One region of the Mechercharimyces mesophilus genome, then DNA from elsewhere that is predicted to be linked to it. Evidence: a T-box and tRNA genes for the amino acid it is inferred to sense, from the RefSeq annotation. Region 1 holds a T-box; the other regions hold tRNA genes.
What was found. The T-box of region 1 lies ahead of leuS (leucine--tRNA ligase). A T-box ahead of a tRNA ligase gene usually reads a tRNA of that ligase, here a tRNA-Leu.
Positions count from the first base shown of each region.

Region 2: it encodes a tRNA-Leu, which carries the amino acid that the T-box ahead of leuS (leucine--tRNA ligase) is inferred to sense. The anticodon was not compared.
Region 3: it encodes a tRNA-Leu, which carries the amino acid that the T-box ahead of leuS (leucine--tRNA ligase) is inferred to sense. The anticodon was not compared.
Region 4: it encodes a tRNA-Leu, which carries the amino acid that the T-box ahead of leuS (leucine--tRNA ligase) is inferred to sense. The anticodon was not compared.

Region 1 is NZ_JCBAPH010000001.1:324,840-328,464, forward strand. It holds gene aroE (shikimate dehydrogenase) at 1-80, shown strand, start outside; gene AC6RGY_RS01740 (nicotinate-nucleotide adenylyltransferase) at 105-725, shown strand; gene yqeK (bis(5'-nucleosyl)-tetraphosphatase (symmetrical) YqeK) at 715-1,302, shown strand; gene rsfS (ribosome silencing factor) at 1,309-1,656, shown strand; T-box leader at 1,729-1,957, shown strand; gene leuS (leucine--tRNA ligase) at 2,008-3,625, shown strand, end outside.
Region 2 is NZ_JCBAPH010000007.1:192,721-196,345, forward strand. It holds gene AC6RGY_RS15815 (acyl-CoA dehydrogenase family protein) at 1-779, opposite strand, end outside; tRNA gene AC6RGY_RS15820 (tRNA-Arg) at 1,040-1,116, opposite strand; tRNA gene AC6RGY_RS15825 (tRNA-Arg) at 1,213-1,289, opposite strand; tRNA gene AC6RGY_RS15830 (tRNA-Leu) at 1,312-1,400, opposite strand; gene AC6RGY_RS15835 (Vps62-related protein) at 1,600-2,565, opposite strand; tRNA gene AC6RGY_RS15840 (tRNA-Cys) at 2,821-2,894, opposite strand; gene AC6RGY_RS15845 (YugN family protein) at 2,959-3,381, shown strand; tRNA gene AC6RGY_RS15850 (tRNA-Trp) at 3,382-3,455, opposite strand; tRNA gene AC6RGY_RS15855 (tRNA-Thr) at 3,461-3,536, opposite strand; tRNA gene AC6RGY_RS15860 (tRNA-Phe) at 3,543-3,618, opposite strand.
Region 3 is NZ_JCBAPH010000004.1:111,461-115,085, forward strand. It holds gene AC6RGY_RS11880 (DnaD domain protein) at 1-330, shown strand, start outside; gene dnaI (primosomal protein DnaI) at 327-1,256, shown strand; tRNA gene AC6RGY_RS11890 (tRNA-Phe) at 1,329-1,404, shown strand; tRNA gene AC6RGY_RS11895 (tRNA-Gly) at 1,408-1,482, shown strand; tRNA gene AC6RGY_RS11900 (tRNA-Leu) at 1,488-1,576, shown strand; gene AC6RGY_RS11905 (nitroreductase family protein) at 2,012-2,605, shown strand.
Region 4 is NZ_JCBAPH010000002.1:39,280-42,904, reverse strand. It holds gene AC6RGY_RS07905 (SBBP repeat-containing protein) at 1-966, opposite strand, end outside; tRNA gene AC6RGY_RS07900 (tRNA-Leu) at 1,164-1,247, shown strand; tRNA gene AC6RGY_RS07895 (tRNA-Leu) at 1,270-1,356, shown strand; tRNA gene AC6RGY_RS07890 (tRNA-Pro) at 1,392-1,468, shown strand; tRNA gene AC6RGY_RS07885 (tRNA-Gly) at 1,494-1,567, shown strand; gene thiL (thiamine-phosphate kinase) at 1,620-2,603, shown strand; gene tsaE (tRNA (adenosine(37)-N6)-threonylcarbamoyltransferase complex ATPase subunit type 1 TsaE) at 2,697-3,158, shown strand; gene tsaB (tRNA (adenosine(37)-N6)-threonylcarbamoyltransferase complex dimerization subunit type 1 TsaB) at 3,161-3,625, shown strand, end outside.

The sequences.
Region 1 (3,625 bases):
ATCAGGCGGCGATTGCTTATCGTCTGTGGACGGGCCAAGAGGCTCCCATTGCGACCATGAAACAAGCGGTACAACGCTGAACCGGTCTCGGAGAGAGTTTGTCCATGTTTATTGACCAAAAGGGAGGGGATCGATTGCGGATTGGGCTTTTTGGTGGAACATTTGATCCGGTTCATGTCGGACATCTGATGATAGCGGAACAAACGCGTGAACAGATGCAGCTGGATCAAGTATGGTTCATTCCAGCGGGTGATCCTCCACATAAACAGGAACGCCAGGTGACACCAGCACGCCATCGACTGAAGATGGTGGAGGTGGCAATAGAGGATCATGATCATTTTGTCGTCTGTCCGTTGGAAATGGAGCAAGAGGGGCCATCTTATACAGTGAAGACAGTCCAAATGCTAGGCTCCCGCTATCCGGAACATGATTTTTTTTTCATGGTAGGGGCGGACATGGTGAATGATTTACCGCGATGGTATAAAATAAAAGAAATCGTAACCACTGTTCATCTTTTGGGAATTGGTCGGCCAGGAGTGGAAATTGCTTGGGGAACCATGCCAGAGATGATTAAGGAAAAACTGACGTATGTGCCGATGGACATTTCCATTCAGCTCTCTTCTACTTTTGTACGTTCTCAAATCAAACAAAAAAGATCTCTACGATACTTGATTCCTGACGGAGTCAGATCGTATATGAAGGAGCATAAACTATATGAGACATGAAGAATTGCTGCAAGCGGTACAGGCTGAATTGCCCGAACAGCGGTGGAAGCACACCTTGCGTGTAAAGGAAACCGCATGCTCATTGGCGAAGCAGGTAGGAGTTGATGAGGATAAGGCGAAGCAGGCAGCAATTCTCCATGACTACTGTAAGTTTTGGTCTTCGGATGAGCTGATGGATTGGATGAAGCGATACCACTTACCAGAAGAATTGGGTCAATTTCACAAAGAATTGTGGCACGGTCCTGTAGGTGCCGAAGTAGCACGCGAGCGCTTTGGCGTAATGGATGTGGATGTGCTTCATGCCATTCGCTACCATACATCAGGACGCGCGGGAATGTCAAAACTAGAAAAAGTGATTTTTTTAGCAGACTATATTGAGCCAGGTCGCCGCTTTCCGGGGGTAGAAGAGGTACGCTCATTGGCTACGCATAGTTTGGATCGAGCTATGAAACAGGCATTAAAGAACACCCTTCAATTTCTACTGAGTCAGGGGCAGAAGGTGTACCCCTTAACTCTACTGGCATACAATGACCTTTATGATCAATTGGATGAACAGACGCAAGCGAAAAATTCGTAAGGAGGAATCTCATTGAATCTAGTGGAAATAGCCAAGAAGGTGGCCGCGGCTGCCGAGGAGAAGAAAGCTCAGCGTATTGCTATTATGGATATTCGTGGATTGTCGGTGATAGCTGATTATTTCGTGGTGTGTCATGGCAATTCGGAGACTCAAGTGCAAGCAATTGCGACAGCAATTAAGAAATGTGCACAAGAAGAGAATATCTTATTTAAAGGAATAGAAGGATATGACCAAGCGCGTTGGGTGCTGATCGACCTCGGTGATGTCGTTGTACATGTTTTCCACAGAGATGAGCGGGATTTCTATGATCTGGAACGGTTGTGGGGCGACGCTGATCAAGTGCAGGTGCAGTGAAACAAAAAGTTTTAAAAAAACGTTGACATTCTCCTGACATATCTCATATAATACTGATTAAAATCATTATGTTTTACAGCTAAGATGAGGAGTAGTAATGAAGGGATTGTCCGCTTAGAGAGTCGGCGACAGGTGCAAGCCGATCGGACCGTCTTCATGAACTCGCCTCATCGCTCTGAAGGGGAAAGCGAAGTACCCTTCGGCGTCTCATCTACGTTATCGATGCTTAAGGGACACCTATATGGATAGGTGTAACCAGGGTGGTACCGCGGGAGTTGTGAGTCAACCTCTCGTCCCTAGCTATAGAGCTGGGGGCGGGAGGTTTTTATTAATTTTTAGAGGTGAATATCGATGCAGAAATATCAGGGACAAACAATAGAACCCAAGTGGCAAGAAATTTGGGAAGAACAAAATCGTTATCAGACGAAAGAAGAAGATGGAAGCAAACCAAAGTATTATGCTTTGGAACAGTTCCCTTATCCTTCGGGCGAAGGATTACATATGGGGCACGTGCGCGTCTATTCCATCGGAGATGTGGTAGCCCGTTTCAAAAGCATGAAGGGGTATCATGTGCTCCATCCAATGGGAGCGGATGCGTTTGGCTTACCGGCAGAGAATGCGGCCATCTCGCGGGGTGTCGATCCCGGTGAGTGGACACGGGCGAACATGGAAAAGATCAAAAAAGAACAAAAAATGCTGGGTGTTTCCTATGACTGGGACCGCTATGTAGGGACTTGTGAACCGGACTATTACCGCTTTACGCAATGGTTGTTCCTCCTCTTTTATGAGCAGGGGCTGGCCTATCGGAAGAAAGCGGCGGTTAACTGGTGTCCCACTTGTAGTACGGTGCTGGCGAATGAGCAGGTGGAAAATGGTTTGTGCTGGCGCTGTGATAGCGAGGTGACAAAGAAAGAGTTGGAACAGTGGTTCCTCAAAATTACGGACTATGCTGAACGTCTCTTGGAAGGGTTAGACCGTCTTCCTAAATGGCCTGAGCGCGTAAAGACGATGCAGCGCAACTGGATTGGGAAGAGCGAAGGTGCGATGGTTTCCTTTCAACTCCCGGAGTTAGGTCAATCGCTTTCTGTCTTTAGCACACGTCCGGACACCTTATATGGAGTAACCTATGTCGTGTTGGCTCCTGAGCATCCTAATTTGGAGAAGCTGATCGCCGGTAAACCCAATGAAGAAGAGATCCGCACCTTTGTGAATGAGATGAAACGTGCTTCCGATATCGAGCGCACTTCTGGCGACAGTGAGAAAGTGGGTTATGATACCGGTGCGGTTGCGGTTCATCCTTTGACAGGAGAAGAAATTCCGGTGTGGGTAGCCAACTACGTGTTGGGTGACTATGGCACTGGAGCGGTTATGGGTGTTCCCGCTCATGATGAGAGGGACTTCCAGTTTGCGCAGGCGTACGAACTTCCGATCCGGCAAGTGATCCGTCCAGCAAATGAGGAAGCAGAAGATGCAAGTGCTCCCCTTTCCTCAGCGTATACAGAGGAAGGAATTATGATGAACTCTGGATCTTTCAACGGTATGAAGAACCAGGACGCTATTACGGCGATCGGCAAGCATTTAGCGGAAAATGAACAGGGAGGAATGCATACCGATTATCGGTTACGTGACTGGCTTGTTTCTCGTCAACGCTACTGGGGATGCCCCATTCCGTTTGTCTACTGTGACGATTGCGGAACCGTTCCTGTTCCGAAGGAGCAGTTGCCAGTCGAATTGCCACAAGATGTGGTTTTTGACGGCAAGAGCAATCCATTGACTACTTCCCCTTCGTTTGTGGAAACCTCATGCCCTTCCTGTGGAGGAAAGGCACGGCGTGAGACTGATACGATGGATACCTTTATGGATTCCTCGTGGTATTTCCTGCGCTACACCGACTCACATAATGAGGAAATGCCCTTTGACCCAGCCAAAGCGAATCGCTGGATGGGTGTGGATCAATATATTGGCGGGA
Region 2 (3,625 bases), on a different contig from region 1:
GCTGCCGCCACCGCTGGACGTGAATACTCCAACATTTTCATCGCCCCGAAAAAAGCCATATTTTCTTGTCCCAACAAATGATCCATCGGCACACGAACGTCTTCTAGTATCACATCCGCCGTTTGTGAAGCACGGATACCCATCTTTCTTTCTTTTTTGCCTCCAGATAAGCCAGGTGTATCTGCTTTCACAATAAACGCGGATACACCTTGGTAACTTCCTTGTGGATCTGTACGGGCAAAAACCACATATAGATCCGCGATCCCACCATTAGTAATAAACCGCTTTCTTCCGTTAAGTACCCATTCATCTCCATCTCTTACCGCACTGGTACGAATGGCATTCACATCGGACCCCGCTTCCGGTTCGGTCAGTGCCATCGCCCCTAAACGAGGATAATTGGGATCACATAGATAGGAAAGCCACTTTTTCTGCTGTTCTTCGTTACCCATGTAGTAAATAGGCAACCCTGCCAGTCCAATCGCAGACAACGAAGTCGCGATTCCTGCACAACCCCAGTACAATTCCTCTCCGATCAAGCAAGCAGATAGCACACTGGTTAATCCCCCACCGCCCACTTCTTCAGGGAAAGCGTATTGCGTCAACCCAATCTTCTTCGCCTTTTGAAACAAGTCCAGTGGGAAAGTCTCATTTTCATCACATTCGGGTGCAATCGGACGGATCTCCTTCTCTGCAAACCCATGAGCCCACTTCACTAACTCTTTTTGCTCTTCAGATAAATGAAAACAGAGCCCCACCTTTTCTTTCTGATCAATCATGTCCATGCTCCTCTCTTAAGAAAGCGCATTCAAGTCTAAATTATCTATATTCTCTTAATTAACCATTATAAATCTCTTCCTATATGGCGTCAAGAAGTAGAGGAACAAGCAGGCAACACTTCCCAAGCTATCTTTCGAACCTTTATTGAGAAAACACTTCGTTGAGTGCTTTACTTATCCTATTTGTATACACAAACGAGCAATTTATACCCAGTAACAATAACGAAACCTACACAAGATCCTGTGTAGGTTTCGATAAGTGGCGTGCCCTGGAAGATTCGAACTCCCGACCTTCTGATTCGTAGTCAGACGCTCTATCCAGCTGAGCTAAGGGCACATATTCATTTATTCACTGTATTATACTCTATCATATCTTATAAAAAATTGCAATCCCTCATAGAAAGTATCTATCCCCTCTGGATGAGGATAAATATGGCGTGCCCTGGAAGATTCGAACTCCCGACCTTCTGATTCGTAGTCAGACGCTCTATCCAGCTGAGCTAAGGGCACATGTTTATTTTCATTGTAGTCGTGGTGCGGATGAAGGGACTTGAACCCCCACGGTCTATCAAGACCACAAGAACCTGAATCTTGCGCGTCTGCCAATTCCGCCACATCCGCATGGGATCTTCATGATGCTAGCCTCGGCGAAAGGCTGTTGTTTCTGCCGACAAGATATATAGTATCACGAATAGAAGGGAAAGGTCAAGCATAAATTTATAGGCATAATATTTTATTATTTAAAAAGCGAAAGAAAGCACACCCCCCTTTCACAAAAACGTGCTGGAAGGTGTGCAAGCTATCTCAGGGTAACAATCTTCTACATTCCACTTGCTTTCATGTTGGAGTTTTCATCCGGTCCGGTTGGCCCACTGTTTAAGACAGATTGGCCTGTGAGGTCTGAATCGCCTCCTTCATTCCCCCAACGATCTATTCCGCCTCCATATGGAGAAGTAGGATCAAACCCTGGAAAAGTTGCTGTCGCATCCCCACTCATCCAGTTAGGCCAACTGTCTCGTCCCTCTAGTACTTCCTTATTGTCGATATCAAATGCTTCAATTGACTCCCACGTTTCCCATGAGGTTCCTTTGCTCGTATAATCCGATAAGGTAGCCCAAGTAATGCCCCACTTTTTCGCTTTGTAATAGACATTCTTCCCTGCACTCGGCCATGATCCATGAGAACCATCAGCTACATAAACCACCGGATGGCCTTGATAAAACTCCAGCTCGCTTTTATCGTAGACCTTGTTCCAAGAATGATAGTTGTATTGCATCTTCGTCAACTTACCATCTACCAAGCGGACTGTTGTTTTCTCCCAATCCCCTACGTGGTGGCCATAATCCGAAAATAAGCCCCCAATAATCGGCCAGTTTTGAAAGCTACTTAATTGGTCTAGCGTTTTCCCACGGTTATAGGGATACCAAACATAATAAGCAATATCATTGGTGTTCTCATCTACATTCGTCCAGAAGGCATAGATCTTCGCTGTTTCCAAATCTCCAGAGAAAAAAGGCAAGGTACAGTCATCACAAAAGTTCTCTTTTGACTTAATTGAATAATTCGACTTGCCTTCCGGGATATAGCGCTCCATGTAGTCAAAGGACCATTCAACAGAAGAGGGAAAATACTTTTCATTTTTGTCCAACCAAATATAAGGAGCATTCTCTTTCATGAGCTTTACTTTCTCACTCGCAGAGTAATCAGTAGATGATGCTTCTGCATCCAACCCTTGAAAGGAAAGCAATAATATCAAACTAAGAATAATAGCAAAGAGCTTCTTCATATACACATCCCCATTCCTCACTATGATAAACTTATGCTACCCTTCCATTCTAACTTATCATGACCTCCTATTCTATATATTTTATATTTTTTATGATAAGACAAATAATAGAACACGTACCTGATCCAAGTTCAATGTAAAGCGATTAAACACCCCTATAGATGTTAATATAAGTGAAAAAGGTACTTTGTTGTTAAAATCAAAATCGACCGCATTGCTTCATATCGAAGCAATGCGGTCGATCTCTGGTTTCTTTGGAGGCGACACCCGGACTCGAACCGGGGGTAAGGGTTTTGCAGACCCCTGCCTTACCACTTGGCTATGCCGCCATGATGAATGAGAACACATCGTCTATTCCATAATAACATTATCGAGAAAAGGAGGCAAGATCTCATGATTGAATTGGACTCTTCACTTGAGAATCATACAGACTCTTTTGGCCAACTGGATACTCTTTTTAAGAAAAAGGACTTCGTTTTCAGTCCCAGTGACCAATATGAGCATGGCTACTATGATAAGTCCCTCGACTGGGAAGAATACAAAGCTCATCAAGCTTACTTACGCATCCCTATCTATGCTCATAACGACGGGCGCGTTGGAGAGCCAAAAACAATAATCCGTCTAGGAAAGCCCTTTATTCTGCGTCATCTTTTTCAAACCGGAAATGATGACAATGCCGACATCGGCATGTGGAGCGGACTGGTCAATCAATTTACAGAACCTGCTGTCAAGGATGCCAAAGTCGAAAAAAAATGGCTCAACCGAGGCCAAGCAGAGCTTCGCGAACTGGAAGAACACATCCTACAGAATAAATAATGGCAGGGGCGGCAGGAATCGAACCCGCATCGGAGGTTTTGGAGACCTCAGTTTTGCCATTAAACTACGCCCCTTTGGGTGGTGCTGGTGAGAGGACTTGAACCCCCAACCTACTGATTACAAGTCAGTTGCTCTACCAGTTGAGCTACACCAGCATAATATGGTGGTCCGGGACGGAATCGAACCGCCGACACGAGGATTTTCAGTCCTCTGCTCTACCGACTGAGCTACCGGACCTTATCTC
Region 3 (3,625 bases), on a different contig from region 1:
AATAAATTGCCACGACCCTTGGTAGAAAAAATTGCGGGACACTGGAAGCGCCAACGTGTGCAAACAGTGACCGAAGCGGTTGAGTTAGCATTGGAGGAACGGCAGACACAGCAAAGTAAGAAACCGTCTGCTAAAGGAAGGCGATCGACTCCTGTTAAGACGGACAAGCTACCTGCTGCAGTCGCTAAAACGAAGAGCGGAGAGAAGCCATCCCCAGCGAAAGAAGAGTGGGAGGCAGATCCGCAAGCACAGGCAGAGATTATGGAGCAACTAACGCGTATGCGTAGCAGGTTGGATCAACGAATGCGAGAAAAGAGGCAAAGTAAATGAAACGAGTAGGGGAAACCTTGGGGAACAAAGAGGTGCATATCGGGAAAAAAAGAGCGAGTGAGCATCTTCAGTCCCTGCTCCAGCATCCGCTTCTGCAGGAATTCCGAGGTCATCATCCTCAGCTTACTCGCGAGGTCTACGCTCGATCTCTCTTGCACCTTCGTCAATATGTAAAAGAGCAGGAAAATTGCATGCAATGCCCGGGCTTGGAGAAGTGCCCAAACTTGATGCAAGGGCACCAGCCAGATTTGGTATATCAAGCCCAATATCTTGAAGTGCGTATGCGTCCATGTGCCAAGTGGAAAGCCCATCAACGACGACAACAAAAAGAGAAGTTAATCCAGAGCCACTATATTCCTAAGGATATCTTGGAGGCTACGTTTGAAACGATTACCGCCAATCCAGCGAGGATTGCAGCGGTGCAAGCAGCGATTCATTTCTGCGATCAATTTGCCGATGAAATTCCGCCGAAAGGGCTTTATCTCTACGGTGACTTTGGTGTGGGGAAAAGTCGGATTGCCGGCGCAATTGCACAAGATTTAACGCGTCATGACGTTGATTCGCTGATGGTGTATGTACCCGACTTTATGCGAGAGATCCGTGATGCTATTCATGATGGTTCCCTAAGTGAAAAACTGGATGCATTGAAGAAAGCAACGGTTTTGATTTTAGATGATATTGGGGCAGAAACACTCACACCATGGATTCGGGACGAAGTGTTGGGAGCGATCTTGCAATACCGTGTGGCAGAAGGCTTACCCGTCGTTTACACTTCCAATATGGCTCCGGAAGAGCTGACGGATCACTTGGCGTATTCCAATAAAGGTGGCGTAGAACGTACCAAAGCGCTACGGATTATGGAACGTATTTCTCATTATGTGAGCCCCGTTTTGGTAGAGGGACCCAATCGGCGTGGAAAAAAATAAAATTATTTTAGATAAAATGCTTGCACAGGGTATAGGATCGTGGTACAATATTTTTTGTCAGCAAATAAAAGTGGTTCGATAGCTCAGTCGGTAGAGCAGAGGACTGAAAATCCTCGTGTCGGCGGTTCGATTCCGTCTCGAACCACCATAAGCGGAAGTGGCTCAGCGGTAGAGCATCGCCTTGCCAAGGCGAGGGTCGCGGGTTCGACTCCCGTCTTCCGCTCCATGTTTGCCGGGGTGGCGGAATAGGCAGACGCACGGGACTTAAAATCCCGGGGTGGGTTCCCACCGTGTCGGTTCGAGTCCGACCCTCGGTACCAAGCGCAACCTTCTTTGATCAAAGAGATCAAGGAAGGTTTTTTGATGTGTTTAAAAAACTGTGGAAGTGACGAGTGGCTTTAGAGGAAGGGACATTTTCGGTAGAGAAACTTCCTTTTAGGAGAGAGGCACGATTCTTATAGCTAGGAAGGATGCGGTTTCCTTCTTATGAGTGGAGAGAATGGGATTGAGGCTTGACAGATGAACGGAAAGTGGGTAGGATTGTGAATGAGAATCATTTTCAATTCAATTATACCAGAGTCTCTCAAGGGGAAACCGCTGGCCCATCTCCCAATCACTCTAAGGATGAGTTTTCATCCCTATCTTCAACGGCCGATTTCTCATCAGTGGAAATGAGTTGCATCACATAGAGGCTTTTCATAGAAAACTTTTTAGGTGACAAATATAACTACTTTACATATGAGAGGAAGAGAAAAATGCATACCTTAGAAGCGATTAAAACCAGACGAACCATTGGCAAAGTGAAACCGGACCCTGTACCCAAGGAGGTTATTTTAGAGTTGTTGGATGCGGCACGGTGGGCACCGAACCACTACTATACCGAACCTTGGAAATTTTTTGTTCTTACAGGAGAAGGACGCCGTCCTTTAGGGCGAACCCTCGCTGAGATCGCCAAAGAAAAATTGGATGATCCCACGAGTGCAGAAGGTCAAGAGAAGTTGGAGAAGGTAAGTAAGAAGCCTTTTCGAGCTCCGGTTATTATCGCAGTGGCCCTCACTCCGCCAGAGCATCCCAAATCGATTTGGCTGGAGGACATGGCTACCGTGAGTGCGAGCATCCAGAATCTATTATTAGCAGCGCATGATCAGGGCTTGGGAGCGATTTGGCGTACAGGAAAACCGACCTATCATCCAAAGATGAAAGCGTTGTTTGGATTAAGAGAAGCCGACGAGATGCTGGGCTTTATCTATCTCGGGTATCCAGATATGATGCCGAAAGAAGGGAAGCGTAGACCGTTAAAAGAAAAGACGGTATGGGTAAATGATGATGTGGCTTATGTAGGGTTATAGGGATTATTGATAGTGTAACAGAGGCAAAAACCACCACGACCTGAGGTGGTTTTTGCCTCTGTTTAGTTGGAATGAAATGAACAAAAGGGGAAATCTAACTTCATTGGTATCCGATAGGTAGGGGGTAACCTTTTTATGAGAAGTTTGCCTAACTAACACCACTTACAGCCTTATTCGAAAGGGGGTCAAATCATAAAGAAAATCCAAACGTCGTGTCCATAACAGTCGCTGTGTCTATACAGAAGGCTAAAAACATTAACGCAGTAAAGAATTTGATCCGCAATGGAAGAAGCCATCTTTATGCCTTGATTTACAATAGTGAACGAGGAACCTTGATACTAAGGGAAAGCGAATATAAGCCAACGATGGGTTCCTCTCCCCCGGAGAAGGTTCCGATTGCCGTGATGCTTTTAATATTGCGGAAGGATCTTACGATACCCACATTTTGATTGTCGACGGGTGGTAGTGCGAAACTTCTTGTTCCACCGTTTATCAGTGTTATCACGATGGTGAGAGGTACAGTGGAGGAGGAGGATAATCTCTCCACGGATAGGGTACCTGATAGGATTGGAAATGCGGTTACATTGTTGTATATCTCTAATGAAGGGCTATCCTCTGTTAAAGCAAAGTTTAGCCCTCGAACGGTATCGTTTATCGTAACTTGTGAAGAGAGTTGATTTACTTTTGTGATATTAAACGCTAGTGCCCTGCTTTGGCTGACAGACCTCGTCCTACCCCGTGTCGCTTTTTTAGTGGGTAAAAGGGGAAGAGCCTTACGAGTATACATGTCTTATTCTCCCTCCTTTCTTATATATTTAGTATATTAATAGATAGTGGAAATGGAATAAGCGAATGACTTGTGTGAGGGTGGAGTTTTTTACGATCGCTTAATGCGCTAGGTAATATTGTAAATACATCAAATATAAAATAATTAATTCATATTTAATGGAATTAGTAGATAAATAGGGATCTGTCTCGATGAGAAGAAATCAAATTCTTATATATAATACTATACTATTT
Region 4 (3,625 bases), on a different contig from region 1:
CGTTACGTAGGCATACTCGGCTTCACCGAAAAGCTGTGTTTGAAAGGCGTTCGATGTAACGGGAAAATTACTGGAGCCTGTATCGCCGGTCACATAGGCAGAACCAAGTGAGTCGACTGCAATACCAAGACCTTCATCAAAGGAATCTCCTCCAAGAAAGGTAGAATAGAGAATGGAAGTACCGCTTGGATTATATTTGGTGACATAAGCGCTAAAGACGCCCCCGGGATAGACAGTCTGGAAGGAACCTGACGTGACTGGGAAATTATCCGATGACGTGGAACCTGCTACATAGGAAGAGCCTGTAGAATCAGCGGCAATGCTATTGGCTGGATCGTTAGAAGATCCGCCTAAATAGGTAGAGAAAATAACGACAGGGTCAATAACAAGTGGTTTGGTATTGTCGTATTTCTCTTCTACAGTAAAGCCGAACTGGTTATCGGGATGTAACTGAAAACGAGTAGATACAATATCCTCTTTCCTTCCGAGTGGGTAACTAATGGGTCTCTCCTCTTTTAATATGCCGTATCTGGTATATATCAAGAGATCTCCTTTTTCACTGAGAAAGAGTTGATCGGAATCCTCATACTTCAGGAGGATGTTCTCTGTATTCGCTCCTGGCTGAAGGTGGCACTCGTATTTCAGTTGAGAGGGGGTTAGGTGAAAGAGCAGGTTAATTCCAGGCCAGACTTCTTTGTAAAGGACTTTGTTCGTGTTCTTCTGCGATGGCTCATCTACATCGGATGGAAAAAGGGGAATATGTTGCGGGGTTGTATTCCCTACTGTGTTTATAAAGCAAAGGGTTAATTGGTGAGATGGAAAGATATTTAATAACACCTTATTATTAAGAAATATCGGTTTTATGGCCTGTCTGATCAGAGGGATGGAAGTGTGCTCGTTTCCAAAAGCACCAGGTGCCGATAACAGCCGCTTTTCTGAGTTTTTATCCCCGGTTCTTGATCGCAAAAGATCTCATCCTTTCATACTTCGATGAAATATTATTATTCTCGTTAGTGAAGGTTTGTGAACCAGAGATAAATTTCCCCGAAAAAAATAGTGAAAAGTGCTTGACTCAAATTATGTAGCATGATACTATAGTACTTGTCGGCAGGCGATGAAGCCCAACGACACAAAATGAAATTCGCTGATGACAGCGTACACAAGCGGGTGTGGCGGAATTGGCAGACGCACTAGATTTAGGATCTAGCGCCTCTGGCGTGGGGGTTCGAGTCCCTTCACCCGCACCATTATAAATTGATGAGTATGTATGCGGTCGTGGTGGAATTGGCAGACACGCTATCTTGAGGGGGTAGTGGCCTCATGGCTGTGCGAGTTCGAGTCTCGCCGACCGCACCACCTAACAGGATTGCGAAGTGCAGCTGGTGCACTCTCGGGGTGTGGCTCAGCTTGGTAGAGCGCCTCGTTCGGGACGAGGAAGTCGCAGGTTCAAATCCTGTCACCCCGACCATCTAGCAAAAGGAAAATTTGATTATGCGGGTGTAGTTCAATGGTAGAACATCGGCCTTCCAAGCCGAATGCGTGGGTTCGATTCCCATCACCCGCTCCAAAGCGACCGTAGCGATTAACGCTGCGGTCTTTTACTTATGGAGGGGTTTCTGATGCAGGATGAATTTTCCTTAATCCATCATTTGCTCACGCGCCGACCTCCCCCCTCGAGGAAGATCGAGGTTGATGCGGGGGATGATGCGGCTGTTCTGGGTGTCTCAGCAGGCTGTCATGTTGTTGTCACCAGTGATACGATGGTGGAGAGCGTACACTTCTTACGAGAGACGATGCGGCCGTCCGATATTGGATGGAAACTCATGGCCGCGAACTTAAGTGATATTGCTGCTATGGGAGCGAAACCTACCTTCGCCACTCTTTCGCTTGCGATTCCGAAGGATTGGACAACAAAAGAGTTGGAAAGTATCTACGAAGGGCTATATGAATTGGCTCACAGATGGAAAGTGACTCTTGTCGGAGGCGATACGGTCTCTTCACCGAATGGGCTGGTGTTAACGCTTACCTTGTTAGGGGAAATAGAAAAGGGAAGAGCAAGGAGACGCTCGGATGCACGAGCGGGAGATGTGGTATTTGTCACGGGACCGCTAGGAAGCTCAGCGGCTGGATTAGATCTCCTTCTTCACGGAGCGGAAGAAGAGAAGAAACGATACGGTGGCCTCATCAAAGAGCATCGTCGCCCTGTACCGTGTGTGGAGCAAGGAGAATGGCTGGCAGCAACAGGCGTGCGTATTTCCCTAAATGACGTGAGTGATGGGATCTCTCAAGAAGCGTGGGAAATTGCCTCTGCTAGTAGTGTCCGTCTTGTATTAGAGCGAGCGAACATTCCCATCGCGAGTGAAATGCGTCGTTATGCCCACAGTAGAAACCGTGATCCCTATGATTGGGCTCTGCATGGAGGGGAAGACTTTCAATTAATAGGTACAGCTCCAGCTGATTGGTTTGATCAGATAGCGGGATCTCTTGTTGAACGGCTATATCCGATCGGACGAGTGGAAGCAGGAGATCCCGCTGTGGAAATGGTGGTGAACGGAGTCTCCCATCTGTTGGAACGACGTGGGTACAACCATGGTTCAAGGTGATGATAGCTATGTATCCCTTTCTTGAGTAAGTTTAATAATTGTTCTTATCTTGTAATAAGGGATGGGTAGATCATAAAGAAGGTGAATATGAAGATGACAAAGCTCTATCAATGGCGAACGGCTCGGGCGGAGGAAACGATGGAACTAGCACGAAAGTTTGCTAGGCTACTCTGTCCTGGAGATGTGGTAGCGCTCGAAGGAGATTTAGGAGTAGGAAAAACTACTTTTACACAAGGTCTGGCAACAGGACTGGGTATTAAAGGTCCAGTGGATAGTCCCACTTTTACGTTGATTAAAGAATATGATTCCACCCCCCCTCTCTATCATATGGATGTGTACCGCATCCAGGATCCTTATGAAGAACTGGGGTTAGAAGAATATTTTGAAGGAGAGGGAATTTCCTTGGTTGAATGGGCTCATCATATCGAGCCACAACTTCCCCATGATTGCTTTTGGCTAACGATTACCGTACAGGTAGACGGGAGTCGCTTAATCACATTGGAATCAACGAACAAACGCATGCAACAAATGGGTGAGGAGCTGGAACAGAAGTGAAAATGCTAGCTATAGATACCTCTACACTGGTACTGGGTGTGGCGGTTTTAGAGGAAGAGCGTGTATTGGGCGAAGTCACGACCAATCTTAAAAAGAATCATTCTGTACGGTTGTTGCCTACGGTACATCAATTGCTTCAAGACCTGGGGATAACGTTTGCGGAGATCGATCTAGTGGCTGTTGCACAAGGTCCAGGCTCCTATACAGGTGTTCGAATTGGTGTAACCACAGCGAAGACGATGGCGTGGGGGCGCAATTTACCTTTGATTGGTGTTTCTAGTTTGGCCACTTTGGCGTATAACGGAAAGCGGTTTCCAGGTGGGGTGGTACCGATGTTTGATGCGCGCCGTCAAAGAGTGTATACAGGCTTATATCAGCAGTCAAGTGAAGGTGAGTGGTCCTTACATAAAAAGGAACACGTCACCCCGATAGAGATTTGGCTTTCCGAACTTAAGGGAGAAGGGCCA